4 regions of the Pseudomonas monachiensis genome follow, and region 2 is predicted to be linked to each of the others. Evidence: predicted binding sites of a transcription regulator. Region 2 holds the regulator's gene; each other region holds the start of a gene.
What was found. Region 2 encodes FliA, which starts transcription of late flagellar genes. Its sites were predicted from a motif close to CTAAAGTTTNNNNNNNNNNNGCCGNTAA; they were not measured.

Region 1 (7,232 bases), 1.1 Mb from region 2:
GCACCAGGTATTCCGGGTGTTTGACCCAGGTCAGCGGATAGTGCCCGAGCAGCACATCACGTACCGAACCGCCCCCCAACGCCGTGACGCAAGCGATCAGCACCACACCGAACCAGTCCATGCCGCGACGGCCGGCAGAGAGGGCGCCGGTCATGGCTTCGGTGGTGATGGCGATCAGATAGAGCATCAGCAGCATGGTGGCGATCCTTGCAAAAAGGCGCGCAGTCTACTCACTTCACCAAAGCCTACAACCCCCCCCTGTAGGAGCTGCCGCAGGCTGCGATCTTTTGACTTTGGTGTTCAAGATCAAAAGATCGCAGCCTGCGGCAGCTCCTACATAAGGACCGTGGGCCGTATCAGAACTTGATGAAATGCTTGCGGTAGTGCTGCAACTCGGCGATCGATTCGCGGATGTCGTCCAGCGCCAGGTGGGTGCTGCCCTTCTTGAAGCTGTCACGCACATCCGGTGCCCAGCGCGCAGCCAGTTCTTTGAGCGTGGAAACGTCGAGGTTGCGGTAGTGGAAATAGCTTTCCAGAGATTTCATGTGGGTATAAAGAAAGCGACGGTCCTGGCAGATGCTGTTGCCGCAGATCGGCGACTTGCCCTTCGGCACCCACTTCTCCAGGAAGGCGATGGTTTCGGCTTCGGCTTCGGCCATGCTGACGCGGCTGTCGCGAACCCGCTGGGTCAGCCCGGAACCGCCGTGCTGACGAGTATTCCACTCGTCCATGCCAGCGAGGATTTCGTCGCTGTGGTGAATGGCGATCACCGGGCCTTCGGCCAGGGTGTTCAGGTCACTGTCGGTGACGATGGTGGCCATTTCGATGATGACGTCCGTGTCAGGGTTCAGACCGGTCATCTCCAGGTCGATCCAGATCAGGTTCTGTGGGTTTTGCATGTGTCGGCTCCTAGGCAATGCTGCGCAGTTTAGCCTAGGCCGGTGGCCGGGCGTGCTAAACTCGCGGCCGTTTTACCTAATCGCTGCATTCTTGATACGGAACACCCATGGCCAAACGCCAACTCAATCGTCGTCAAAACTGGCGCATCGAAAAGATTCAGGGCGAACGCGCTGCCCGCGCCGCCAAACGCGAGTCCTCGGCCGTCGAGGCGCTTGAGGGCGGCGATCTGGGCCCGGAACAGCACGGTCTGGTGATCGCGCACTTCGGTGTGCAGGTCGAAGTCGAGGCCCGTGATGGCGAACTGGCCGGCCAAGTGTTCCGTTGCCACCTGCGCGCCAACCTGCCGGCGCTGGTGACCGGCGATCAGGTGGTCTGGCGTGCCGGCAACCAGGGCATCGGCGTGATCGTGGCGCAACTGCCGCGCAACACCGAACTGTGTCGTCCTGACAGCCGTGGTCAGCTCAAGCCGGTTGCGGCCAACGTCGACATGATCGTCATCGTGTTTGCACCGCTGCCCGAGCCCCATGCCAACCTGATCGACCGTTACCTGGTGGCGGCCGAACATGCAGGCATCAAGCCACTGTTGCTGCTGAACAAATTCGACCTGATCGACGAAAACAACGCTCCTGCACTGAACGCCTTGCTCGCCGTATACCGCACCCTGGGCTATCCGGTGCTGGAAGTGTCGGCGCACCACGGCAACGGTATGGAGCAGTTGCAGACGCAGCTGGACGGACGCATCAGCGTGTTCGTCGGCCAGTCCGGTGTCGGCAAGTCATCGCTGGTCAACAGCCTGCTGCCGGAAGTCGAAACCCGCGTCGGTCCGTTGTCCGAGCTGTCTGGCCAGGGTACCCACACCACCACCACCGCGCGGTTGTTCCACTTCCCCGGCGGCGGTGAGTTGATCGACTCCCCGGGTATCCGCGAATTCGGTCTGGGCCACGTCAGCCGTGCCGACGTCGAAGCCGGCTTCATCGAGTTCAACGACCTCCTCGGCACCTGCCGCTTCCGTGACTGCAAGCATGACCGCGAACCGGGTTGCGCCCTGCTCAAGGCCCTGGAAGACGGCCGCGTGCAGCAGCAACGGATGAACAGCTACCGCTCGATCATCGCCAGCCTGCCGGAAAACGGCTACTAAACAGACGTGCCGACCGCCCTGCCTTCAGCGGGGCGGCCGACGGCTGGATCTTCCCCCCCCTCTTAAACATCAGACCTTTCTGTAAGACGTACGCACCCTCGCTTGTAGGGCATTTCTCTTTCCGCGCCGACACCTTGTGGCCGCGCTGCATTCGCCTAAGTTCAAACCCTCTTCGCACTCCAGCGACTCCGAGGGACACCCATGCAAACCTACCACCTGTTCATCAGCCACTCGTGGAACTACTCCGACGCCCACGACAATCTCGTGCGCCTGCTCAACGCCAAGCCCGGTTTCACGTACAAGAATTTTTCGGTACCGCCGGACAACCCGATTGTCGGCGCGAAAACCGACAAACAACTTGAGGAGGCCATCGAAAACAAGATCCGCCCGTGTTCGGCGGTATTGATCATGGCCGGGATGTATTCCACCTACAGCAAGTGGATCAACAAGGAAATCGAGATCGCCAAGCGCATGGGCAAGGTGATCATTGCGATCAAGCCGTTCGGTGCCGAGCGCATTTCCACGGTGGTACGTGACGCGGCACATGCCGAATGTGCGTGGAACACCAACAGCATCATCGATGCGATCCGCCAGCATACGGCGGTGTAACCATGCGCAAGGGACTGTTTATCGGCATCAACGACTACACCCATGTGTCACGCCTGAGCGGCTGCAGCAATGACGCCATGGCCATGGCCTCCGTGCTCAAGACCGACGCCAATGGCGATCCGAACTTCAAGAACATCGTACTGACCTCCGCCGAGGACTATCTGAGTCGGGAAAAACTCGAAGACCAGATCCGTGAGCTGTTTGCCGGGGACTGCAATGTCGCGCTGCTGTATTTCGCCGGCCACGGCAGCTTCGACACTGACACCGACGAAGGCATGTTGATCCCGCAGGATTACAAGAGTGCCAAGGACGGGATTCGCCTCAGCGACATTCTCAACTGGGCGAGCAAGGCCACGAAGATCAAGAACAAAGTGATCATTCTCGACTGTTGCCAGAGCGGTTCGGCCGGCGAACTGCGCGCCCTGCGCAGTGAGGGCAGCGTGGTCGGCGAAGGCATGACCATCCTGACCGCCTGCAAAAAGGAAGAACCGGCGATGGAGGGCGTGCAGCACGGTGTGTTCACCGGATTGTTGCTCCAGGCCCTGCACGGTGGCGCAGCGAACATCCTGGGCAAGATCACCCCCGGCAGCCTTTATTCGTTTGTCGACAACGCCCTCGATGCCTGGGAACAGCGTCCGGTGTTCAAGACCAACGTGTCGCAGTTCATCTCCCTGCGCGAAGTGTCGCCGCTGATCCCCAAGGAGATCCTGCGCAAACTCCCCGAATGGTTTGCCGAAGCGGAGTCGGTGTACCCCCTCGCCCCCAGCTTTGAGCCCACCGAACCCGAGTTCAACCCGGAACAGGGCGAGGTCTTCGCCCAACTGCAAAAGTGCAACCGCCACAGCCTGGTCGAACCGGTGGACGCCGAACACATGTACTACGCCGCCATCCACGCCACCGGCTGCCGCCTCACCGCCCTCGGCGCCTATTACCGCGAACTCGCGATCAAGGGACATTTCTGATGCCAGTGTTTATCAGCTACCGCCACATGGACCGCGCCCACGCGGTTCACATCAACACACGCCTGATCCAGGCCAACATCAAGACCTACCTCGACGTGCTGGATGCCGAATCCCAGACCACCGACGACATCACCGGGGTGATCACCCGCAACATCAGCGAATGCACGCACCTGCTGGCAGTGGTATCGGAGAAAACCGCGCTGTCCTGGTGGGTGCCGTTCGAAATCGGTGAGGCGACGATCACTAATCGGCGTATCTGCTCGTTCAAGACCGGCCCGACCGAGCTGCCGCTGTACCTAGATAAATGGCCGAAGCTGATCAGCGACCGGGACATCGACTTCTTTATCGATGCCTATCGCAACGAGTCGACGCTCAAGCGTTCGATGTCACTGGATTCGGTGACCGGTAGCGAGTCGGTGCGCAGCGTCAACAAATCCAATGCGGATCGCTTTCACGCCGACCTCAAGTCCCGAGTCATCCGCGGCTTTTAACGTAGAAAACGCCGACAAAAAAGCCGACATCGCTGTCGGCTTTTTTATCGGTCACTGTTTGGGCGGTTCAGCCGGTTTGGCTGGCTCGCCCGGTTTCGGCGCCGGGCCATCAAACAGGTTCAGACGCTCACGCAGTTCATGAGCCGGCAGCGGTTCCTTGTCCGCCGGCAACGCGTTCGGGTCGACCGGCTCAGCCGGTGCAGCTCCCGGAGCGGCCGAACCTTGCGGTGCATCAGGAGCAGGCTCCGCGCCTTGCGAGCCTTCGATCGCACGCTGGGCTTTTTTCGTCAGTACGACGATGTCGATACGGCGGTTCACCGGGTTGAACGGATGCTCGCGATCGAACAGGGCCGACGAGGCATAGCCGACCACCCGTGCCACCTGAGCATCCGGATAGCTGCCCGCCACTAGCGCACGCCGTGCGGCGTTGGCACGATTGGCCGAAAGCTCCCAGTTACCGAAATCACCGGTGCCGGTGTATGGCTTGGCATCGGTGTGGCCGCTGATGCTGATCTTGTTCGGCACCGCCTTGATGGTGTCGGCCATGGCCAGCAGGATGTCTTCGAAATACGGCTTCAAGCGAGCTGAGCCTGAGTCGAACATCGGGCGGTTTTCCGCGTCCATGATCTGGATGCGCAGGCCGTCCTGAGTGATCTCGAACAGGATCTGGTCCTTGAACTTCTGCATCTGCGGGTTTTCTTCGACCTTGTTCTGCAATTCTTGCAGCAACAGTTCGAGGCGCTCTTTTTCGACCTGCTCGGCCATGCCTTCGACCTGATCGGTATCGATGGTGACCTTGTCCGGTTGTGGCTGGGACTTCACCTCCGGGTTGAGGGTGTTTTCCGGCGCCAGGGTCGGTGTGCCGCCCAGATCGATGATGTAGGGCGTGCCGCTTTCGGAAAAGCCGATCGGGTCCTTGAAGTAACCGGCGATGGCAATCTTCTGTTCCGGCGTGGCGGTGGACAGCAGCCACAACACCAGGAAGAACGCCATCATCGCCGTGGCGAAGTCGGCGAAGGCGATTTTCCACGCGCCCCCGTGATGCCCGCCGGCGATGCGCTTGACGCGCTTGATGATTATCGGCTGGTTATTTTCCATGGAGAGTGCTCTGTCTCACAAATACTGTTCCTTTTTGACGGTGCCTGTTGTCGCCATACTGCGTTGCCGCTCCTCGCCATAGCGGGCTATGACTCGTCGCGGCGCCTTGTCTGGCAACAACAGTCACTCGCCAAAAAGGAGCGTATTTGCGAAACAAAGCACTAACGACCGCGAACCGCTTGTTCCAGCTCGGCGAAGCTTGGACGGTGCGCCGGGTACAGGACCTTGCGCCCGAACTCCACGGCCAGCGATGGCGGCATGCCGGAAGCCGAAGCCACCAGCGAGGCCTTGATGGCTTCGTAGACGTTCAGCTCTTCCTTGGCATCGTGGGCCAGAGAATGGGCCAGCGGGCCGAAGAAGCCGTAGGCGGCGAGAATACCGAAGAAGGTACCCACCAGTGCCGCACCGACGTGCAGGCCGATGGACTTCTGGTCGCCCTCACCCAACGAAGCCATGGTCACCACGATCCCCAGTACCGCCGCGACGATACCGAAACCAGGCATGGCATCGGCGATGCCGTTGACGGCGTGGGATGGATGCTCAAGGTCTTCCTTGAGGCTGAACAGCTCCATGTCGAACAAGCCTTCCAGCTCGTGGGGAGCCATGTTGCCGGAGGACATGATGCGCAGGTAATCGCAGATGAACGCGGTCATGCGCTCGTCCTTCAGCACCGTCGGGTACTTGGCGAAGATCGGGCTCGCGGCGGCATCTTCGATGTCGCCTTCGATGGCCATCATGCCTTCGCGGCGGCTCTTGTTGAGGATCTCGTAGATCAGGCCCAGCACTTCCAGGTAGAAGGCGTGGTTGAAACGCGAACTGAACATGCTCAGGGACTTCTTGAGCACGTGCATCGTCATATAGCCGGGGTTGGCCTGCAAGAAGGCGCCGAGGGCCGCGCCGCCGATGATCATGACCTCGAAAGGCTGGATCAGGGCGGCAATCTTGCCGTGGGAAAGCACGTATCCGCCGAGCACGCTCGCGAATACGACGATGATGCCGATAATTTTAGCCATAGGTTAGGAGAGCACTTACTGAGTCGGGTTCAAGGTCATATTCGGAAGTTAAAAAATCTCTTCTTCTACTTATCGGCAAAACTGCGCCAGACTATAGCCAGTTCAGGCGAAAAGCTAATTTGACCCCTTGCGGGCACAGGTACTGTTGACGATGATCGCCTCCCACCATGGTTAACGAAACGAACGCCCCAACCCCGAAACCGACCACTCTCGAAGGCTGGGTCAAGCTTCTCGATGGCGTGCGCCTGCCGGTTCCGCAAGCCAGCCACGACCGGGTCTGCAAGGCCATCCGCGACAATCGCAGCTCGTTGCGCGATATCGCCGACCTCATGCAAGGCAGCCCGGCCCTGGCCTTGAGCGTGATTCGCGAAGCCAACCGGCATACCCACGGCGGCATGACCGAGCCTGCGGAAAACCTTGAAGTTGCGATCAATCGCCTCGGCCTGAAACGCACCGAAGAACTGCTCGCGCGCCTGCCCGCCGAACCCCAGTCCGAGATTCCCAAAGCCCTGCGTCAGTTGCAGATGATCAGCCAGCACGCCACGCAACAGGCCAACGGCTTTTTTGCCAGTCGCCTGGCGCGCCTGTGGCAGGACATCCACTGGGGCAGCCTGCTGTTTCTTTCGCCCCTGTGGCCGCTGGCGCTGACCCATCCGAAACTGCTCGAAGACTGGGAGCTGCGGGTCATCCATAAAGGTGAATCGGCACGCAAAGTCGAACAGCAACTGTTTGGCGTACGCCTGCTGGAGATTGGCCAGGCACTGGTGGAGGTCTGGCACCTGCCGATCTGGGTGCAGCAAGGCTATCGACTGCTGCTCACCGAGCAGCGGGAACTGGTGAAGGTCCTGCGTATTGCCCGTGACAGCGAGCATCCACTGCGCCAGCAGAACCGCCTCGATGACGATCCGACCCTGCGCCGCTGGCTCAATCAACCGGCCAACACCGTGCTGCTGGCCAACGGGCTGGCGCTGTCGGCGCAACACGCCTGGGACAGCCCCCACAGTGAGCGCTGGCAGTACCT
Region 2 (7,232 bases):
GGCCATCGGCATGCCGTAGATCACGCAACTGGCTTCGTCCTGCGCCCAGATCGAACTGCCGCCCTGCTTGAGCAGGCGCGCGCCTTCGCGGCCGTCGGCGCCCATGCCGGTCAGGACCACCGCCAGAACTTTGTCACCGTAGGTCCTGGCTGCCGAACCGAAGGTGATGTCCACGCACGGCTTGTAGTTGAGACGTTCGTCACCCGGGAGGATTTTCACCGCGCCACGGCCGTCGATCATCATCTGCTTGCCACCCGGCGCCAGTAGCGCCAGGCCCGGACGCAGGATATCGCCATCCTCGGCTTCCTTGACGCTGATGCGGCAGAGCTTGTCCAGGCGCTCGGCGAAGGCCTTGGTGAAGGCGGCCGGCATGTGTTGGACCAGCACGATCGGGGCCGGGAAGTTGGCCGGCAATTGGGTCAAGACCCGCTGCAGCGCGACCGGGCCGCCAGTGGACGTACCGATGGCCACCAGTTTGTAGGCTTTGCGTTTCGGCGCGGGCGACGACGCCGTGGCCCCATGGGTCCGCGCAGGGATCGGTGCTGGCGCCGGACGCACGGGCGCGCTGCTGCCGTAACTGCCGATACTGGAAGACGCGGGTGTTGGAGCGGGTGCGGCCACAGGCGCCGGAGCGCTGTAAGTGCTGACGCGACGATTGCTGCGCGAGATGCTCAGGATCTTTTCGCACAGCAGTTGCTTGACCTTCTCGGGGTTGCGCGAGATGTCTTCGAAATTCTTCGGCAGGAAGTCCACCGCGCCGGCATCCAGCGCATCGAGGGTGACCCGGGCGCCTTCGTGGGTCAGCGATGAGAACATCAGGACCGGGGTCGGGCAGCGTTGCATGATGTGCCGCACGGCAGTGATGCCGTCCATCATCGGCATCTCGTAGTCCATGGTGATCACGTCGGGCTTGAGGGCCAGCGCCTGATCAATCGCCTCTTTGCCGTTGGTCGCCGTGCCGACGACCTGGATATTGGAATCCGCTGAAAGAATTTCCGAGACGCGGCGGCGGAAAAACCCCGAATCGTCCACCACCAGGACTTTGACTGCCATAAACACTCCATTAGATGGAGCGAGGCCAGGCGCCCCCGCTCCACCAGAATCAAATACGCCGTGTGGCGTAACGCTTGAGCATGCTCGGAACATCGAGAATCAGCGCGATGCGGCCGTCACCGGTAATGGTGGCGCCGGACATGCCCGGAGTTCCCTGGAGCATTTTGCCCAATGGCTTGATGACCACTTCTTCCTGGCCCACCAGTTGATCGACGACAAAGCCGATCCGCTGCGTGCCCACCGAAAGGATCACCACATGGCCCTCGCGCTGCTCTTCGTGAGCGGCGGAGCTGACCAGCCAGCGTTTGAGATAGAACAATGGCAGCGCCTTGTCCCGCACGATCACCACTTCCTGGCCGTCCACGACGTTGGTGGTCGACAGGTCGAGGTGGAAGATCTCGTTGACGTTCACCAGCGGGAACGCGAACGCCTGGTTGCCGAGCATCACCATCAGCGTCGGCATGATCGCCAGGGTCAGCGGCACCTTGATGACGATCTTCGAACCCTGGCCCTTGGCCGAGTAGATGTTGATCGAGCCGTTGAGCTGGGAAATCTTGGTTTTCACCACGTCCATGCCCACGCCGCGACCCGACACGTCGGAGATCTCGGTCTTGGTCGAGAAACCCGGGGCGAAGATCAGGTTGTAGCATTCGGTGTCGCTCAGGCGATCGGCGGCATCCTTGTCCATCACACCGCGTTTAACCGCGATGGAGCGCAGGACATTCGGGTCCATGCCTTTGCCGTCATCGGAGATCGACAGCAGGATGTGATCGCCCTCCTGCTCGGCCGCCAGGATGACCTTGCCGCCACGGGCCTTGCCCGAGGCTTCGCGCTCTTCCGGAGATTCGATGCCGTGGTCGACCGCGTTGCGCACCAAGTGGACCAACGGATCGGCCAGGGCCTCGACGAGGTTCTTGTCGAGGTCGGTTTCTTCACCGACCAGTTCCAGGTTGATCTCTTTCTTGAGCTGGCGAGCCAGGTCGCGGACCAGGCGCGGGAAGCGTCCGAAGACTTTCTTGATCGGTTGCATCCGGGTCTTCATGACCGCGGTTTGCAGGTCGGCGGTGACCACGTCGAGGTTCGACACGGCCTTGGACATGGCTTCGTCGCCGCTGTTGAGACCCAGGCGGACCAGGCGGTTACGCACCAGCACCAACTCGCCGACCATGTTCATGATCTCGTCGAGACGCGCGGTATCGACACGCACGGTGGTCTCGGCTTCGCTCGCCGGTTTTTCCGCAGCAGGCGCGGCCGGGGCGCGGGCAGCAGCCGGTGCGGCGGCGGCCACAGGGGCCGGTGTTTCGGCTTTTGGCTCAGGAGCCTTCGCCACGGGTTTCGGCGCGGCTGCCTTGGCGGCAGGTGCCACAACCGAGGCGTTGGCGCCGGTTGCCGTTCCAGCCGTTGCGCCCACTTCAGTGAACTTGCCTTTGCCGTGCAATTCGTCGAGCAGCGCTTCGAACTCGTGATCGGAAATCAGATCGCTGCCGGCCGCCACCGCGCTTGGTGCCGCAGGTGCAGGCACCGAAGCAATGGCCGACTCCAAAGCCTCGACAGCAAAGTTACCCTTGCCGTGCAGTTGGTCGAGCAGTGCTTCGAATTCGTCGTCAGTAATATCGGAACTGTCGCCAGCCGCTTTCGGCACTTCTGGCGCAGCGGTCGCCGGGACAACCGCGTCAACGGCGAACTGGCCTTTACCGTGCAGTTGATCGAGCAACGACTCGAACTCGGCATCGGTGATTTCGTCGCTGCCAGCGGCATTGCCGGCGGGCGCTGGAGCAACCGTCGGGGCCTCGGCCTGGGCCTTGACGGCGTTCAGCGAGTCCAGCAGTTGTTCGAATTCGGTGTCGGTGATGTCGTCGGAACCGGATTCGGCCACCGGTTCTTCAATCACCTCGGCGACGGGCGCAGGCGCCACTTCGTCAGCCGATTGCGGCTCGGCCAACCGGGCCAGCGCCGCGAGCAGTTGCGGTGTCGCGGCCGTGATCGGGCTGCGTTCGCGGACCTCGCTGAACATGCTGTTCACCGCGTCCAGGGCTTCGAGAACCACGTCCATCAGTTCCGAGTCGACGCGACGCTCACCCTTGCGCAGGATGTCGAACACGTTCTCGGCGATGTGGCAGCACTCCACCAGCTCGTTGAGCTGGAGGAAGCCGGCGCCCCCTTTTACAGTGTGAAAACCGCGAAAAATTGCATTGAGCAGATCCGCATCATCCGGACGGCTTTCCAGCTCGACCAGTTGCTCGGACAGTTGCTCTAGAATCTCGCCGGCCTCAACCAGGAAATCCTGAAGGATCTCTTCATCGGCGCCGAAGCTCATTAAGGGGGTGCTCCTACAGGTCTAAAAACCCAAAAAACCTAAAATTCTAAAACTCTAAAATCCCAGGCTGGATAACAAATCGTCCACATCGTCCTGACCGGACACAACGTCTTCTCTTTTATCGGCATGAATCTGCGGACCTTCACCCTGAGAGAGATGTTTTTGTGGATCTTTTTCAGCAAGCATCGCTTCACGGTCATGTTCGATGCCCGCAAAGCGGTCCACCTGGCTGGCCATCAGCACGAGCTTGAGCAGGTTGCTTTCGACTTCGGTGACCAACTGGGTCACACGCTTGATCACCTGGCCTGTGAGGTCCTGGTAATCCTGGGCGAGCAGGATGTCGTTGAGGTTGCCCGACACCGCGCGATTGTCCGTGCCGCTGCGCGTCAGGAAGCCGTCGACCCGCCGGGCCAGTTCACGAAACTCTTCGGCGCCGACTTCGCGGCGCATGAAGCGCCCCCAGTCCGCGCTCAACACCTTGGCTTCATCGGCCAGGCCATTGACCAGCGGCGTGGCATTTTCCACCAGATCCATGGTGCGGTTGGCCGCCGCCTCGGTCAGCTTGACCACATACCCCAGGCGCTCGGTGGCGTCGGTGATCTGCGACACTTCTTCGGCTTGCGGCATGTGCGGGTCAATCTGGAAATTGACGATCGCGCTATGCAGCTCGCGAGTGAGCTTGCCCACTTCCTGATACAGGCCGCGGTCACGGGTCTGGTTGAGCTCATGGATCAATTGCACCGCGTCGCCGAACTTGCCTTTCTCAAGGCTCTCGACCAATTCGACGGCGTGTTTTTTCAGGGTCGATTCAAAATCGCCCAATGAAGTTTCGTTATTGCCCATAGCTCCCCCGTGGCGCACTCATCAACCGATGCGTTCGAAAATCTTCTCGATTTTTTCTTTCAACGCCTGGGCCGTGAAGGGCTTGACCACATAGCCGTTAACGCCGGCCTGGGCCGCTTCGATGATCTGCTCGCGCTTGGCTTCAGCGGTCACCATCAGCACCGGCAGGTGCTTGAGCTTTTCATCGGCACGCACGTGGCGCAGCAGATCGATACCGGTCATGCCAGGCATGTTCCAGTCCGTTACCAGAAAGTCGATGCTTCCGCTGTTGAGCACCGGAATGGCGGTAGTGCCATCGTCGGCCTCGACGGTGTTGGTGAACCCAAGGTCACGCAGCAGGTTCTTGATGATCCGCCGCATCGTTGAGAAGTCATCAACGATGAGGATTTTCATGTTCTTGTCCAATTCGACCTCCAAGCAGTCTTAAACGCGCCCAGCACCTGGACGCGCCATTTCAATCAATCCGGCAAAGCACTCAATGACTGTCTGGAGCACAACAGATCGCGACCGGCGCAGTTCAACACCACACCAGCCTCGTTCGCAGTGTCCCCACACTGCCTTCAGCGCGCTCGCCACTCCCCCAAACGCCCCCGCAAACGGGCCGCGCACTGGCTGTGTAACTGGCTGACCCGCGATTCGCTGACCCCCAGGACCTCACCGATTTCCTTGAGGTTCAACTCTTCGTCGTAGTACAGCGCCAACACCAGTCGCTCACGCTCCGGCAAATTGGCAATCGCATCCGCCAGCGCCGCCTGGAAGCGTTCATCCTCCAGGTCGCGTGACGGCTCGAGATGAGCACTCGCGCCATCCTCGTGCAGCCCTTCGTGTTCGCCGTCCTGCAACAGATCGTCGAAACTGAACAGCCGGCTGCCCAGGGTGTCGTTCAAAATCCCGTAGTAATCGTCGAGACTCAATTGGAGTTCGGCCGCAACTTCGTGATCTTTAGCGTCACGGCCGGTTTTCGCTTCAATCGAGCGAATGGCATCGCTGACCATGCGCGTATTGCGGTGAACCGAACGTGGCGCCCAGTCCCCCTTGCGCACTTCATCGAGCATGGCGCCGCGGATTCGAATGCCCGCGTACGTCTCGAAACTGGCGCCTTTGCTGGCGTCATATTTGGTCGACACTTCAAGCAGGCCGATCATCCCGGCCTGGATCAGGTCTTCGACCTGGACACTGGCCGGCAAACGCGCCAGCAAGTGGTAGGCAATGCGTTTAACCAGCGGCGCGTAACGCTCGATCAGCTCGTACTGCGCATCGCGTGCCGACTTCTTGTAGAGGTTGTAGCCGCTGGCTGTCATAGAACAGGTCCTGCTGTCTGCTGCACGAGCCGCTCGACGAAAAACTCCAAGTGTCCGCGCGGGTTGGCCGGCAGCGGCCAGGTATCGACCTTCTGCGCGATGGCCTTGAACGCCAGCGAGCACTTGGAACGCGGGAAGGCCTCGTAGACGGCGCGCTGCTTCTGCACGGCCTTGCGCACGCTTTCGTCGTAAGGCACCGCACCAACGTATTGTAGGGCGACGTCGAGGAAGCGATCCGTGACCTTGGTCAACTTGGCGAACAGGTTGCGTCCTTCCTGCGGGCTCTGGGCCATGTTGGCCAGGACGCGGAAGCGGTTCATGCCGTAGTCGCGGTTCAGCAACTTGATCAAGGCGTAGGCATCGGTGATCGAGGTCGGCTCGTCGCACACCACCAGCAGCACTTCCTGGGCTGCGCGGACGAAACTGACTACCGAGTCACCAATGCCCGCAGCGGTGTCGATCACCAGTACGTCGAGGTTGTCGCCAATATCACTGAAGGCCTGGATCAGGCCGGCGTGTTGCGCGGGGCTCAGATGCACCATGCTCTGAGTGCCGGATGCGGCCGGAACGATACGGATGCCGCCGGGTCCCTGCAGCAATACATCGCGCAGTTCGCAGCGGCCTTCGATCACGTCGGCCAGGGTACGTTTGGGTGTCAGGCCCAGCAGAACGTCGACGTTCGCCAGTCCAAGGTCGGCGTCCAACAGCATGACGCGCCGGCCAAGCTCGGCCAAAGCCAGGGACAAGTTCACTGACACATTAGTTTTCCCGACGCCACCTTTGCCGCCGGTCACCGCGATCACCTGTACGGGATGCATGCTGCCCATGTTATTTCTTTACCTTGTCTTGCATAGACGGAGGCCACATTACTGGCTGCGCGTTCACAAACGGAACAATGCATGGCAGACCATCGATGTAGGTACAAAAACTGTTCATTTTTACCTCAGCCAACCTGCTTGGTCGGACTGTGGTAGATGTCAGCGAACATGTCAGCCATGGCTTCTTCGCTGGGTTCTTCCTGCATTTGTACGCTCACGGCGCGGCTGACCAACTGGTGACGACGCGGCAGATGCAAATCATCCGGGATCCGCGGGCCATCGGTCAGGTAAGCCACCGGCAGTTCATGACTGATGGCAAGGCTCAACACCTCGCCCAGACTTGCCGTTTCATCCAGTTTAGTCAGGATGCAGCCTGCGAGCCCACAACGCTTGTAACTGTGATAAGCGGCCGTTAGAACCTGTTTCTGGCTGGTGGTTGCCAGGACCAGATAATTTTTCGAGCGGATGCCGCGACCGGCCAGGCTTTCGAGCTGCATGCGCAGGGCCGGATCGCTGGCCTGAAGGCCCGCGGTATCGATCAGCACCACGCGCTTGCGCAGCAATGGCTCCAGCGCCTGCACCAGGGACTGGCCCGGATCGACGTGGGTCACCGACACATTGAGAATGCGCCCCAGGGTCTTGAGCTGCTCCTGGGCACCGATGCGGAAGCTGTCCATGCTCACCAGCGCAATGTTCTGCGCGCCGTACTTGAGCACGTAGCGGGCAGCCAGCTTGGCCAGGGTGGTGGTCTTGCCCATGCCGGCAGGGCCGACCATGGCAATCACACCGCCCTCTTCCAGCGGCTCGACTTCCGGGGTAACGATCATGCGCGCCAGGTGCGCGAGCAACATGCGCCAGGCCTGACGGGGTTCTTCGATTTCGGTGATCATCGCCAAAAGG
Region 3 (7,232 bases), 3.1 Mb from region 2:
TCCTGTTCAAGCACTTGCTCAAGGAAGTGGCACTCAAGCACGGCCTGAGCGTGGTGTGCATGGCCAAGCCGTTGGCGCATACGCCGGGCAGTTCGATGCATATCCACCAGAGCGTGGTCGAGATCGATTCGGGACGTAATGTGTTCAGCGACGAGGCGGGCCAGGAGACGGCCACTTTCCGCCACTTCATTGCCGGTCAGCAAACGTGCATGGCCGATTTCACCGCGTTGTTTGCGCCGAACGTGAACTCCTATCAGCGCTTGTGCCATCCTTACGCCTCACCGAATAATGCCTGCTGGTCCCACGACAACCGGGCGGCGGGCTTGCGCATTCCGGCCAGTTTGCCGGTGGCCCGTCGGGTCGAGAACCGCTTGCCGGGGGCCGATGCCAACCCGTACCTGGCGATTGCCGCAAGCCTGGCGGCGGGGTTGCATGGCATCCAGAAGGCATTGGAGCCGAGCGCGCCGATCCAGGGTGAGTTCGACGTGCCGGATAATCTTTCGTTGCCGTGTACCTTGCATGCGGCGCTTGAGCGTCTGAAACGTAGCCAGTTGGCCAAGGAACTGTTCGGCACGGAATTCATCGAAGGCTACATCGCTTCGAAGACCCTGGAACTGACCAGTTTCCATGATGAAATTACTCCCTGGGAAAGGCGTGTTTTAGCAACCCAGGCCTGACGTCCCGTCGACATCCGGCTATCGTTTAGCGATAGCCGATTCTCACTGCAAGGAGCCGCTCGGAACGCCGATGCGCCAAATCTGGAAATCCTTTCGAGCGCTGTATTTCGCCTCGCTGATGATGTTGATCGGCTCGGGCCTGTTGAGTACTTACCTGGCGTTGCGCCTGGCTGCCGACCATGTCGACAGTCTGTGGGTCGGTGCGCTGATGGCTGCCAACTATTTCGGCCTGGTGCTGGGAGGCAAGATCGGTCACCGGTTGATTGCCCGGGTCGGGCATATCCGGGCCTATTCGGCGTGTGCCGGGATCGTTGGCGCGGCGGTGCTCGGCCATGGCCTGGTGGACTGGTTGCCGGCCTGGCTGTTTTTGCGGGTGATCGTCGGCCTCGGCATGATGTGCCAGTACATGGTGATCGAGAGCTGGCTCAATGAACAGGCCGATGCCAATCAGCGCGGCATGGTCTTCAGCGGATACATGATCGCTTCGTACCTGGGGTTGGTGCTGGGGCAGTTGATTCTGGTCATGCACCCAGGGCTGGGGCTTGAATTGCTGATGTTGGTCGCCCTGTGCTTCGCGCTGTGCCTGGTACCCGTGGCCCTGACCCGGCGCATTCACCCGGCACCTTTGCACCCGGCACCGATGGAGCCGCGCTTCTTTATCAAGCGTGTGCCACAGTCCTTGAGTACGGTATTGGGCGCAGGGCTGATCATCGGTTCGTTCTATGGTCTTGCGCCGTTGTATGCCTCTCAACAGGGGCTGACCACCGAGCAGGTCGGTCTGTTCATGGGTAGCTGCATTTTTGCCGGGCTGTTGGTGCAGTGGCCGCTGGGCTGGTTATCCGACCGTTATGACCGGGCCTTGCTGATCCGCTGTTTTGCCATGTTCCTGGCGGTCGCGGCGTTACCGCTGGCGATCTTGCCCAAGGTGCCGCTGGAGGTGTTGTTCGCCGTCGGCTTCCTGTGCTCGCTGGTGCAGTTCTGCCTGTACCCGCTGGCGGTGGCGTTCTCCAATGACCATGTCGAGGGGGATCGCCGGGTGTCGCTGACGGCGATGCTGCTGGTGACCTACGGTGTCGGTGCCAGTATCGGGCCGCTGGCGGCCGGGGTGCTGATGAAGCTGTTCGGCAGCCAGAGCCTGTATGCATTCTTCACGTTCTTTGCGTTGGTGCTGGTCTGGCGGATCCGGCCGAAAGCCGTGACCAACCTGCATCAGGTGGACGATGCACCGTTGCACCACGTGGCAATGCCGGACAGTATGTCCAGTTCGCCGCTGGTGGCTGCGCTGGATCCGCGGGTCGATGAACAGGTGGTGCAGGACCAGATGTGCAATCCGGTGAATCCGGAACCGCCAGCCGAATCAGGACCTGAATCCGATCAGCCGCCAGAAGACCCTGACTCCGGCCGCGAGCAAAGCTTTACCGAAGCCAGGCCTTAATACCGGGGCACAAAAAAAACGGGCAGTCACCGCAAGGGACTGCCCGTTTTCTTGTTGGCGCTCTATCACATGTCGTCTTTGTCGAAGCGGCGTGCTTCGCGTTGCAACTGGTAGACAAAGCGTTCGACCTGACGCTGCACCAGCCCGCTCATGTTGTGAAAGCGAACGCCGGCGAAGGTGGTGGAAATCCTTTCTTCGAAGTGCAGATAACGCAACTCGACCGGTGCGGTCATCTTGCCGAAGGGCAGGTCGGCGTTGAAACGGTCGTAGACCTGACCCAGTTGCAGGCTGCCGGTGATGTCGCCGTCGAAGCGCAGTTTGCAGCCGGTAGCGGAAATATCCAGCAGCTTGCCGCTGATCGGCGCCTTGAGCTTTTCGCCGTCCAGGTTGACGTTGACCAGCTGTGCCAGCTTCAGCGCGGCGCGGAACGCATTGCGGCGCTGGTGGTACACCACTTCATGGGGCAGGGGGCCGCGGTAGCAGCGGCTGCCACCGGATTCGTCGATTTTCAACTGGCCGTTGCTTTCCCAGGCAATGCGTACGCCTTCGTGGAAGCCTTCGACCCTGAACGGCTCGCCCGCCAGCAGGTAACGCTCGCCATCACGGGGAATCATTTCGTCCAGGGCAATCATGTTGCTGTCACGGTCCAGGTCCACCAGGTAGCTCTGGAAGCGCTGGCTGCGCTCATGGAACGTGATGATCAGCGGGTCATGGCTTTCGAGCAGCTGGCGCAGGTTGCTGGAGATTTCCAAGGGCGTGGAGAGCACCTTGGGTGGCTGCGGAGCATCATCCACGGATAAGGCATTGGACACGGTTAATCAATCTCCAGACAAAATTTGACTACGGCAGACTAGCAGTTTGCCAGTATGTTGCGCGTCTTGATAGAGCGAGGGCGTTGACCGCTTCATGCCTGACTGAGCGGGCGTGGCTTGGCAAGCTTGGAGAATGTTCCGCTGGCATCGTAAAGCGCCGGGGTTTCACCGCCGGTGAGGATTTTCAGCTGGGTGGCTGTAGCGGCCTGCTGAGTGAGGATCGACTGGCCGTTGTTGGCGTTGATGGCCTGGCACTGGGCCAGGAGATCGGTCAGCACGTCACTTTGCGCCAGCAACTGCTCGCCAATGCTCGACTGGCCGGCCAATTGCTCAAGGCCGCTGCGGTTGGTCGGCAGGTTGAGGCTGGCGAGGATTTCACTGCGCTTGCGGCCATGCTGTTCGAGCAAAACGATCAACGCCTGTTTCTGCGCCAGGATGTTCTCGAGCAATGGCATGTCGCGGCCATGCAATGCGAGGGATTCGGTCTGCAGTAACTCCAGCAGGTGTTGCGCTGGGGCAAAGTCGTCGGTGATCAGTTGCAGTAGATGAGTGTCGTGCATGGCTGGCCTTGGGTTTTAAGCGTCCAAAAGCCTGGCGCCGGCGGTGGCCTAGCGCTGGGCTTCGAAGTTGAGCAGTTTGCTGGCTACACGGTTGCTGTCGACTTTATAGCTGCCATCGGCAATCGCTGCTTTCAACTCGGCCACGCGGGCGTTGTCGACGGCAGGCTGATCGCGCAGCTTGTCAGTGACCTTCTGCAACTGTTGAGCCTCATTGCTGAGATGTACCGATTCCCCGCTTTTGACGGTGCCGGCCTGTTCGGCCGCGGACTCCAGCGGCGCGGATTTGCCGGCTTCGGCGCTTTCCTTGCTGGCGCTGGTACGTGTACTGCCCGTCAGGGACGAGGAGCTGTTCAAACGGCTGAAATCGATGACCATGATAAAAAACCTCTGGGAATTTGGACGCTTGCCATGGTTTCGGCCATTCCCTGGAAAACTTTAGGCTCATTTATCAATGAACCTTGCGCGCGTCAGCGCTTGCCCTGCATGGAGCACAGTCTAGGGAACAGCCGCGGCAAGCGCCACATTCAGATGAACAGAGCGCCTTACATGGACACTTCCACCTGCCCCGGTGCCATGACCTGCGCCTTGATGACTCGTTGGGAGTTGAGGTTTTTCACCCGGATTTGCTCGCTCAGGCTGCCGTTTGACAGCGCTTCGCCCGGCATGCGCACGCTGAGGGTGCCGCTGCGGGCGGTTATCACCACTTGATCGCCCTTGCGAATGACTTCGGCCTGCTCGATGTTCACCAGGGTAATTACCTGGTCGGCGACCATTGGTCGGGTCAGTCGCTGGCCGATCGCCTGATCGAGGGAGGTCAGGTAGCCCTGGCTGATGAGGCTGATATCGCGCTCGCGCAGGATCACGTCTCCAGGTTCGACAATGGCGGCGCGGCGCAGTGGCCGGGCGCTGGTCACGACCTCGCGAAACAGGCGGACTTGAGCGGGTACGAACACTGTCCAGGGGGAAGTACCCTCGCAGCGAACCTTGACCGTGACCCGTCCCAGCGGCTTGGGACTCTCGAGCGTTGCTGTCAATTCCTTGTCGCACATGGGCATGTGCATGCGCGGATCGAGCGGGTTGACCTGGATCTCGTAGCGACCTTCCGTTTGACTGGTAGCCAGATAGTCTTCTACGGTGAATTCAAGAAAGCCCTGAGTGACGCCGATAAGCATGTCAGGCAAGGTAACCGCGTCAGCAAGGGCAGGGCTGCCAGCGTTGAACAGGCAAACAGCCGCCAGCACGCCGGGCAATTTGCGGTAGGGTGTGGTCAGGCGTCGAAAAAATGTCGGTTCTGTGTTCATAACGATTAAAAAAGCAAGCGCCGTGCCGTTTAGTGATGAAGGCGCGTCGCAACAACACTTGGCGTTGGTGTAGGAGTCTGGGCATGGCTGGTGTAATGGATTCGGTAAACCAGCGCACGCAACTGGTGGGGCAGAATCGCCTTGAGCTGTTGTTGTTCCGTCTCGACGGCCAGCAACTGTACGGGATCAACGTGTTCAAGGTTAGGGAGGTGCTGCAATGCCCCAAACTGACGCTGATGCCCAAATCCAGTCCTGTCGTGTGCGGCGTGGCGAACATCCGGGGGGCGACCATTCCGATCCTTGATCTGGCGATGGCGACCGGCTCCGGCGCGTTGAAGGACAAGAACAACCCCTTCGTGATCATCACGGAGTACAACACCAAGACCCAGGGGTTCCTGGTCCGTTCGGTGGAGCGCATCGTCAACATGAACTGGGAGGAGATCCATCCGCCGCCCAAGGGCACCGGGCGCGATCACTACCTGACGGCGGTGACGCGGGTCGACAATCAGTTGGTCGAAATCATCGACGTCGAAAAGGTGCTGGCGGAAGTGGCTCCGACGCCGGAAGCGATTTCCGTTGGTGTGGTGGATGTCGAAACCCAGCACAAGGCGCTTTCGTTGCGCGTGCTGACGGTCGACGACTCGTCGGTGGCGCGCAAGCAGGTCACGCGTTGCCTGCAAACGGTCGGCGTCGAAGTGGTGGCGTTGAACGACGGTCGGCAAGCGCTGGACTACCTGCGCAAACTGGTCGACGAGGGCAAGAAGCCGGAAGAAGAGTTCCTGATGATGATCTCCGACATCGAGATGCCGGAGATGGACGGGTACACGCTGACGGCGGAAATCCGCAACGACCCGCGCATGCAAAAGCTTCATATCATCCTGCATACTTCGTTGTCGGGGGTATTCAATCAGGCGATGGTCAAGAAGGTCGGTGCCGATGACTTCCTGGCCAAATTCCGTCCTGATGACCTGGCATCCCGGGTAGTCGACCGGATCAAGGCAGCAGATATCAGCTAGGGGCCCGTGCCCCTGGCAGTCAACACGATTTAAGAGGCGGCATCATTGTCTACGGGTAATTTGGATTTCGAACAGTTCCGGGTATTCCTGGAAAAAGCCTGTGGCATTTTGCTCGGTGAAAACAAGCAGTACCTGGTCTCCAGCCGTCTCAACAAACTGATGGAACAGCAAGGCATCAAGTCTTTGGGCGAACTGGTTCAGCGCATGCAGACCCAGCCGCGCAGCGGTTTGCGCGAGCAGGTGGTGGACGCCATGACCACCAACGAAACCCTGTGGTTTCGTGACACCTACCCGTTTGAAGTCTTGAAGAACAAGGTACTGCCCGAAGCGATCAAGGCCAGTCCCGGCCAGCGCCTGCGCATCTGGTCGGCGGCGTGCTCGTCGGGCCAGGAGCCGTATTCGCTGTCGATGTCCATCGACGAATTCGAGCGGGTCAACATGGGCCAGTTGCGGATGGGCGTGCAGATTGTTGCCACCGACCTGTCCGGTACCATGCTGAACAACTGCAAGACCGGCGAGTACGACAGCCTGGCCATCGGCCGCGGTCTTTCGCCCGAGCGCCTGCAGCGTTATTTTGACCCGAAAGGGCCGGGGCGCTGGGCGATCAAGGCGCCTATCAAAAGCCGTGTGGAGTTCCGTTCATTCAACCTGCTGGACAGCTACGCGAGCCTCGGCAAGTTCGACATCGTGTTCTGCCGCAACGTACTGATCTACTTTTCCGCCGAGGTGAAGAAGGACATCCTGTTGCGCATCCACAGCACGTTGAAGCCGGGCGGTTACCTGTTCCTCGGTGCTTCCGAAGCGCTGAACGGTTTGCCGGATCATTACCAGATGGTCCAGTGCAGCCCGGGGATCATTTACCAGGCGAAGTGATGCAAAAGCGCCGCGCATAAAAATGGGAGTCCTCCGGGACTCCTTTTTTATGCGCGGCGCTTTTGCATCACGTAGGAGCTGTCGCAGGCTGCGATCTTTTGATCTTGATCTTGAAAAGCAAAATCAAAAGATCGCAGCCTTCGGCAGCTCCTACAGGGGGGAGTGTGCGTAGGACAAGCGGCAGAAAAGCGGCATCCGGCGGAAAACCGTTGCCGCTTTTCTGGCATTGCCGCGTTGCCATGGCCGGCAAAGCCCCGGTTTCCGGGTTTTTTTGAATTGGCATGGGGCTTGCTAAGTTGATCCTACGAAAAATCAGGTCACCCGAAGGTTTCCCGACATGAGCATCAGCTTCGATAAAGCGCTCGGTATCCACGAACAAGCCCTGGGCTTCCGCGCCCAGCGTGCCGAAGTCCTGGCCAACAACATCACCAACGCCGATACCCCGAACTACAAGGCTCGGGATCTGGACTTCTCGAAAGTGCTCGCCGAGCAGAACGAGAAAACCAAAGGCGGCACCTTCGCCTTGAACATGACCAACAACCGTCATATCGAAGCTGA
Region 4 (7,232 bases), 3.0 Mb from region 2:
CCAAGGCTCCCGCCACGCTGGGCGAGGGTTGCCTGAGCCGCTACGACCCGGATGACATGGGGCCTGAAACCGGTACGGAGTTTCCTGACGCCGCGCAGCTGTGGGAGCAGATGCAGCAAGAGCCCGAGGACAAACCTAAGCCTGCCTGAGTTTCATCAACTTCATCAGCAGTGGCCGACCCAGCATCAGCAAAAATACCGGCCCACCGACCAGTAAATAGAAGTAATAGGTCACCGCCCGCCAAATCAGAATCGCCGCGGCTGCCGTGGATTTCCCGACCATGGGCGCCAGCAGTGCAGCGGACGTCAGTTCGGCCGCCCCGGCTCCCCCCGGCAGCAGGCTGAATTGACCGGCGCTCAGGGCAAGCATCTGGACCAGAAAACTCCAGGCCCACTGCAAGTCCGCGCCGAGCCCTCGTAGCGCCAGGTACAGCACGCTGTAGCGCAGGACCCAGTGCATGCAGGTCAGGGCGAATACCTTGATCAAGGTCTGCACGGGCAACTTCAACGTGTCGGTAAACGCCGCCAGAAACTGCAGGAGTTTGCGCGCCCAGCGCATTCGCGTGGCCGCCTTGACATTGAGTCGGGCGAGCCAACGGCCACTCAGGCGAATCAATAAGCGGTGATAGCGGGCCACCATGACGCAACTGATCAGGCCGCCGAACAGCGAAACGGTGCTGACCATCAGCATCCATTCCATGCGCTGGCTGAGGTGCTGGAACAGGGCGTAAATCAGAATCCCGCTCAGGGCACAGAGGAAAAACAGCAAGTCGCTCAGTTGATCCATGGCAAACACTGCACTGCCCCTGGCGGGACGCACGCCGCGACGCGCCAGTAAGGCCATGATCGTCAGAGGTCCGCCACTGCCGCCGGGCGTGGCGCAGTAGGCGAATTCGGCGGCCATCACCACGCCGAGGCTCCTGAGTCGGCCGACCTTGTCGCACTGATCCCCCAGCAACAGGCGCAAACGCAGAGTGTTCACTCCCCAGCACAGCAGGATCATGCCGAACATGATCAGCAACCACGGCAGCGGAAATGCGCTCAGCCGAGACCAGGTTTCGCTGCCGCCCAACAATAATGGAATCAGCACTGCCGCGAGCAAACCGACGAACAACAGCAGTGCGCGACTCATGCGGCAAGGCCCATTCGGTCGTTTTGCAGCGCCAGCCAGCGGGCCTTGGTCATCGGAACTCTTCCGATGTCGAGCAGGTGCTCCAGGGTTTGTAGCCAGTATCGGCGTGAGAACTCATGGCGCATGTCCACCGGGTGCAGGCCCAGGCGAATCACCGGGGCGTGCTGCCAACGCTGTTCTCGCCAGTCGCTGACGAGCTTCGAAACACCCCGGCGCAAGGCGCTGCGCGCGCTCCAGACCAGCCCCGGCGCCTCTATCGCGATGAAATCCGGTAGCCGGTATAAATGTTGCGAGTCGCTGGTGTAACTCAACGGCAATTGGCGCAACGCCTGGCGAGTGCCCTGGCTCATCAGCCAGGCCGGGGCGACGAACCCCTCGAGCGGCCAGTCATGGCGGTGGAACATATCGATACCCGAACGCAACCGGGCGAGGGCGTCTTCCTGCGACAAACGGTAAAACTCGCCTTCGTGGGTGTAGACCCGACGCATGAACCAGTCGCGGGGATTGATGGTCATCGGCCCGTCGTCACAATGGAAATAGCCATGCAGTGCCAGTTCGTCGCCCCGGGCGACCCTGGCACTGAGCTGGCGACAAAATTGCGGATGGGCGTCCAGATTGTTGTGTTTGTGCAAATCCGGGACCACCAGCCAGGTGATCGGCACGTCACCCAAGGCGTCGACGGTTTCGACGAACGACTGGTAATCGGCCCAGGTGGGCGGTGCCACGTCGTGCAGTACCAGCAGTAAAGCGGGACAGTTCATGGACTCAACCATTGGCTGCCTGCGGCCATTGGCTGCCGAGCACGGCGTGGTAGTGGCGCAGCAGGCTGTTGACCACCGTATCCCAGGCGTAATGCCGTTCGACATGCAATCGCGCTTGCCGGCCCAGGGTTACGCTGCCCGAGCCGAACAGTTCTCGAACGGCGGTGGCCATCGCGGCGGGATTGTTCGGCGCACAGAGCAGGCCGCAGTCCTCGGTGACGATTTCCTCGAAGGCCCCGGCCGCCACGGCTACCACTGGAATGCCGCTGGCCATGGCCTCCAGAATGACCAGGCCGAAGGTTTCCTGATCACCGGCGTGGAGCAATGCGTCGGCGCTGGCCATCAGGCGGGCCACCTGCGCCGCCGGGCAGAACTCGTCGATCACCGTCACGTTGGACGGCACGGCCGTGGGCATCGACGAGCCAACCAGCAGCAGGTGATAGCGTCGGCCCAGGCGTTTCATGCAGTCGAGTAGCACCGGCAGGTTTTTTTCCTTGGACCCGCGCCCGGCGAAGATCAAGAGGCGGGTGTTTTCGTCCAGGCCCAGCTCGGCCCGCAGCCCGGGGTCTCTGGCATCGGGATTGAAGGTTTGCAGGTCGACGCCGAGCGGCTGCACGAAGACATTCCTGACCCCAAGCCCGGTGAGCTTGTCGGCCATGACCCGGCTGGGCGCCAGGACCCGGTCGAAGTTGCCATAGAGCTTGCTGACATAGGCCTCGACGTTGTTGGTCACCCAGCTTCCCATGCGGTTGCTGACCAGCAGCGGCAGGTCCGAGTGATAGAAGCCGATGACCGGCACATCGAGTTGGCGCCGCGCATCCAGCGCCGCCCATGCGGTGAGATAGGGGTCGCCGACTTCGATCAGATCGGGTTGCAAGTCTTGCAGCACATTGCGCCAAGGCGCCAGACGCAGAGGAAAGCGATAACCCTTGCCGAAGGGCAGGGCAGGGGCGGGAACCGTGAAGATGCCATCCTGCTCGCCCAAGGACGATCCGGGGATCAGCAAACTGTGGCGAATGCCTGGCTTGATGCCCAGGCGACGGTGCTTTGCATCCAGATAAGTGCGCACGCCTCCACTGGCGGGGGCGTAGAACATGGTGATGTCCGCGATATGCACGATGAACGATCCTCCGGTCCTGTTACTCCTTTGGTTGACCTATATGAAGGATAGATGTTCGGTCGGGGTTTGTTGCAAGGCGCTGGATGAAGGCTGTTGTGGCGAGGGAGCTTGTCGGATCGCCGCACCGTCCCGACAAGCTCCCTCGCCACATGGGGTTGCTGCATCAGATACGGAAACTGCCTACCAACTGCTTCAACCGTGCCGCCTGCTGCTCAAGGTCCGAGCACGCGCGCAATGTCGATTGCAGGTTCTCCACGCCTTCCTGGTTCAGTGTGTTGATCTCGGTGATGTCGACGTTGATCGACTCCACCACGGCGGTCTGTTCCTCCGTCGCGGTAGCCACCGACTGGTTCATGCCGTCGATTTCACCGATACGCAGCGTCACGCTGTTCAGGCGTTCGCCCGCGAGGTTGGCGATTTCCACGCTGTCCTGACTGTGGCGCTGGCTGTCGCTCATGGTGCTGACCGATTCCCGGGCGCCGACCTGCAACTCCTCGATCATGGTTTGCACCTGTTGTGCCGATTCCTGTGTGCGATGTGCCAGGTTGCGCACTTCGTCCGCCACCACGGCAAATCCACGACCGGCTTCACCGGCGCGGGCGGCTTCAATGGCGGCGTTGAGTGCCAGCAAATTGGTTTGCTGGGAAATGCTGGTGATCACTTCGAGAATCTGCCCGATGTTCACCGTTTTGCTGTTCAGCGATTCGATGTTGGAGCTCGATGCACTGAGCATGCTCGACAGTTGATTCATCGCCGCGATGCTGCGGTCCACCACTTGCTGGCCGTCTTCGGCCAGGTTGCGGGCATCGCTGGCCTGGCTCGAAGCCTGAGCGGCGTTACGGGCAATTTCCTGGGCTGCGGCACCGAGCTGGTTGATCGCGGCCGCGACGCTGCTGGTGCGCGAGGCTTGCTGGTCGGAGTTGAACATCGACGAGTTGGAAGCGGCCACTACGCGCAATGCCACTTCGTTGACTTGCCCGGTGGCTGAGGACACTTCGCGGATCGAGCCGTGAATGCGCTCGACGAAACGGTTGAACGCGGTGCCGAGTGTGCCGAATTCGTCATTGTTCTGGATGGTCAGGCGCTTGGTCAGGTCGCCTTCGCCGTCGGCGATGTCGGCCATGGCACGGGTCATGACGTGCAGCGGCTGGATCAGGATGCGAATCAGCATGCCGAGCAGGGCGATGATGATGGCCACGGCAATAATGGTCGCAACCACAGCCGAGGCGCGGAATTCGCTGAGCATCGAGTAGGCTTTTTCTTTGTCGACCGACACACCGATGTACCAGTTGACCGATGACAAGCCTTTGATCGGGGTGAAGGTCACGATGCGGGTTTTGCCATCGACCTGGATTTCGCTCATTGCGCTGCTGATAGCCGGCGTGTCTTGCGGGTAGACATCCTTGAGCGCCTTCATCGCCAGCGCTTTGTCGGGATGTACCAGGATCTTGCCATCGGAGCTGACCAGGAAGGCATAACCCATGCCGTCGAAATCCAGCGTGCCAAGGCTGTCGGCGATCACTTGCAGACTCAGGTCACCACCGACCACGCCGATGTTCTGGCCGTCCTTGATGACGCTGTCGACAATGGAGATCACCAGTTGGCCGGAAGCCAGATCAATATAAGGCTCGGTCAATGCCGAACCGCTGCTGCCTTGCGCGCTTTTGTACCAAGGGCGTGCACGTGGATCATAGCCATCGGGCATCTTGCTGTCCGGGCGAATGATGAACGAGCCATCCTTGTTGCCGAGGTAGGCACCCATGAAGGTCGAGGTCACGGCTTTTTGTACAAGCAGGCTGGAAACGTTGTCGGCATCGGGGTTGAGCGCAACAGTTTGTGACAGGTTTTCAATCAACAGGCTGCGCCCGTTCAACCAGGTCTGGATATTGTTGGCGGTTACCGCGCCCATTTCCTGCAGATAATTTTCCAGGTTTTCGCGAATGGCATTGCGCTGCAAATAGTCGCTGTACAGCGTGAATGAGGCGAAGGCGGCAATCACAATGAGGGCGGCGGCAAGCAGGATTTTATGGCTGAAACGCAGATTTTTGTTCATGGCTTGGGGTTCCGCTAAGGTCTTAATGTCCAGCGCGTGCTTTTATAAAGGGACGCACGACGGGCAAGGTTGAAAGCAAGTGAATTTTCCGACTCTCCTTAGGGAAATTTCCGACCAGATCGTGTCTGACTGCTTTGTCGTTATCTCTATCGGCCGTGCAGGACCAAAGATTAATCATGGGTGACCAAATGCCTGACTCATTGCAACTCGTTATCGGCGCAGATCTCGAAGGGCAGCCGATTGCCCAGGCCATGCGCCTGGCGAACCGCCACGGATTGATCGCGGGCGCGACCGGCACCGGCAAGACCGTCACTTTGCAACGAATGGCCGAAGCCTTCAGCAATGCCGGCGTAGCGGTGTTCGCCGCCGACATCAAGGGTGACCTGTGCGGCCTTGGCGCCGCCGGCAACCCCCAGGGCAAGATCGCTGAGCGGATTGCCGGGATGCCCTGGCTCAACCACAAGCCTCAGGCTTATCCGGTGACGTTGTGGGACATACACGGTCAGTCCGGTCATCCTTTACGCACAACCTTGAGTGAAATGGGGCCGCTGCTGCTGGGCAGCCTGCTGGAGTTGACCGACAGTCAGCAATCGGCACTCTACGCCGCGTTCAAGGTGGCGGACCGCGAAGGCCTGTTGTTGCTCGATCTCAAGGACCTGAAGGCGTTGCTCAATCACCTGCGGGACAACCCCCAGTTGCTGGGCGACGATGCGGCATTGATGACCACCGGCTCCAGCCAGGCATTGCTGCGACGTCTGGCGACCCTGGAGCAACAGGGCGCCGAAGCCCTGTTCGGCGAGCCGGCGCTGCAACTCGAAGACATCCTGCAACCCACGGCGGATGGCCGTGGGCGCATTCATTTGCTGGACGCCAGCCGCCTGGTGCATGAGGCGCCGAAAGTCTATGCGACGTTCCTGCTGTGGCTGTTGGCCGAACTGTTCGAGCAACTGCCGGAGCGTGGCGATGCCGAAAAACCCTTGCTGGCATTGTTCTTCGACGAAGCTCACTTGTTGTTCAACGGTACGCCCCAGGCATTGCGTGATCGTCTGGAACAGGTTGTAAGGCTGATTCGTTCGAAAGGCGTGGGCGTGTATTTCGTCACCCAGTCGCCGGGTGACCTGCCGGATGATGTGCTGGCGCAGTTGGGTTTGCGCGTCCAGCACGGTCTGCGTGCGTTCACGGCCAAGGAGCAGAAGTCCCTGCGCGCGGTGGCCGAAGGATTCCGGCCGAATCCTGCGTTCGACGCGTTGTCGGTGCTGACCGAGCTCGGGATCGGTGAGGCGCTGGTCGGCACCCTGCAGGAAAAGGGCACGCCGGAAATGGTCCAGCGGGTATTGGTGGCACCACCGCAATCGCGGATCGGGCCTTTGACTGAAACCGAGCGCACGATGTTGATCGCAGGCTCACCGTTCAAAGGGCGTTATGACCAACCGATCGATCGCGAATCAGCCTATGAGGTGCTGGTGGGACGCAAGGGACTGGCACCTGAGCCCGAAGCGGAGCAGGGCAAACAGGAACCGAGTTTCACCGAACAGGCCGGAGAGTTCCTCGGCACAGCGGCTGGGAAGGCGCTGAAATCGGCGATGCAACAGGCGGCGAACCAGATTGGCCGACAGTTGGTGCGCGGCTTGATGGGCTCGTTGCTGGGCAGCAAAAAACGCCGCTGAAAGCAAAGGATCGCAGCCTTCGGCAGCTCCTACGGGTTGCTCGCAAATTTAAATGTAGGAGCTGCCGGAGGCTGCGATCTTTTGATCTTGTCTTTAACCTTTGGTTTTGGCATGCGCCGCCAACCGCTCCAGCGCTGCCCGCAGATTCGGGTCGCTGATCCCGTCGGCCGTGGCCTGAATGGTCGCTGCCGCGTCGTTGGACAAGTCCATGGTATGCCCGGTCGCACCTTGCTGAACGGTCGGCGGTTGAACTTTGAACAGGATCCGGGTCAGATTGGCAAACTCGTCGAACATTTGCAGTTGCCGTTGCAGGCGCTTCTGCTGGTAGCGCAGGCGGGTTGCCCAATGACCGTCGGTGACAATCAGCAACAAACTGCCTTCGCGCCAGGAAGCCACGTGGCAATGCTCGCGAGCGGCGGGTTGCAATTGGCTTTCGAGCAAGCGTTGCAGGTGACCCAGGCGTTGAGCGTGGCCGAGAATGGCCTTCAGCGGCTTGGCTT

Region 1: a site for FliA is predicted at 6,281-6,308, ahead of motA (flagellar motor stator protein MotA). Genes of this name have one in related genera too.
Region 3: a site for FliA is predicted at 3,896-3,923, ahead of flgM (flagellar biosynthesis anti-sigma factor FlgM). Genes of this name have one in related genera too.
Region 4: a site for FliA is predicted at 5,212-5,239, ahead of ACMDB8_RS21945 (methyl-accepting chemotaxis protein). Genes of this name have one in related genera too.

Annotation. Positions count from the first base shown of each region.
Region 1 is NZ_CP178857.1:465,625-472,856, reverse strand. Features, by position in the region: gene ACMDB8_RS02040 (trimeric intracellular cation channel family protein) at 1-196, opposite strand, end outside; gene orn (oligoribonuclease) at 357-899, opposite strand; gene rsgA (small ribosomal subunit biogenesis GTPase RsgA) at 1,007-2,038, shown strand; gene ACMDB8_RS02025 (TIR domain-containing protein) at 2,240-2,647, shown strand; gene ACMDB8_RS02020 (caspase family protein) at 2,650-3,609, shown strand; gene ACMDB8_RS02015 (toll/interleukin-1 receptor domain-containing protein) at 3,609-4,100, shown strand; gene motB (flagellar motor protein MotB) at 4,152-5,198, opposite strand; gene motA (flagellar motor stator protein MotA) at 5,360-6,211, opposite strand; gene ACMDB8_RS02000 (HDOD domain-containing protein) at 6,379-7,232, shown strand, end outside.
Region 2 is NZ_CP178857.1:1,608,632-1,615,863, reverse strand. Features, by position in the region: gene ACMDB8_RS07190 (protein-glutamate methylesterase/protein-glutamine glutaminase) at 1-1,053, opposite strand, end outside; gene ACMDB8_RS07185 (chemotaxis protein CheA) at 1,103-3,370, opposite strand; gene ACMDB8_RS07180 (protein phosphatase CheZ) at 3,425-4,213, opposite strand; gene ACMDB8_RS07175 (chemotaxis response regulator CheY) at 4,235-4,606, opposite strand; gene fliA (RNA polymerase sigma factor FliA) at 4,774-5,514, opposite strand; gene fleN (flagellar synthesis regulator FleN) at 5,511-6,341, opposite strand; gene flhF (flagellar biosynthesis protein FlhF) at 6,458-7,232, opposite strand, start outside.
Region 3 is NZ_CP178857.1:4,710,855-4,718,086, reverse strand. Features, by position in the region: gene ACMDB8_RS21105 (glutamine synthetase family protein) at 1-677, shown strand, start outside; gene ACMDB8_RS21100 (MFS transporter) at 748-2,112, shown strand; gene ACMDB8_RS21095 (flagellar brake protein) at 2,178-2,924, opposite strand; gene ACMDB8_RS21090 (flagella synthesis protein FlgN) at 3,017-3,484, opposite strand; gene flgM (flagellar biosynthesis anti-sigma factor FlgM) at 3,533-3,859, opposite strand; gene flgA (flagellar basal body P-ring formation chaperone FlgA) at 4,027-4,785, opposite strand; gene ACMDB8_RS21075 (chemotaxis protein CheV) at 4,869-5,801, shown strand; gene cheR (protein-glutamate O-methyltransferase CheR) at 5,847-6,674, shown strand; gene flgB (flagellar basal body rod protein FlgB) at 7,012-7,232, shown strand, end outside.
Region 4 is NZ_CP178857.1:4,903,952-4,911,183, reverse strand. Features, by position in the region: gene ACMDB8_RS21965 (hypothetical protein) at 1-149, shown strand, start outside; gene ACMDB8_RS21960 (lysylphosphatidylglycerol synthase transmembrane domain-containing protein) at 136-1,131, opposite strand; gene ACMDB8_RS21955 (DUF2334 domain-containing protein) at 1,128-1,904, opposite strand; gene ACMDB8_RS21950 (glycosyltransferase family 4 protein) at 1,897-3,009, opposite strand; gene ACMDB8_RS21945 (methyl-accepting chemotaxis protein) at 3,176-5,065, opposite strand; gene ACMDB8_RS21940 (helicase HerA-like domain-containing protein) at 5,254-6,732, shown strand; gene ACMDB8_RS21935 (DUF721 domain-containing protein) at 6,826-7,232, opposite strand, start outside.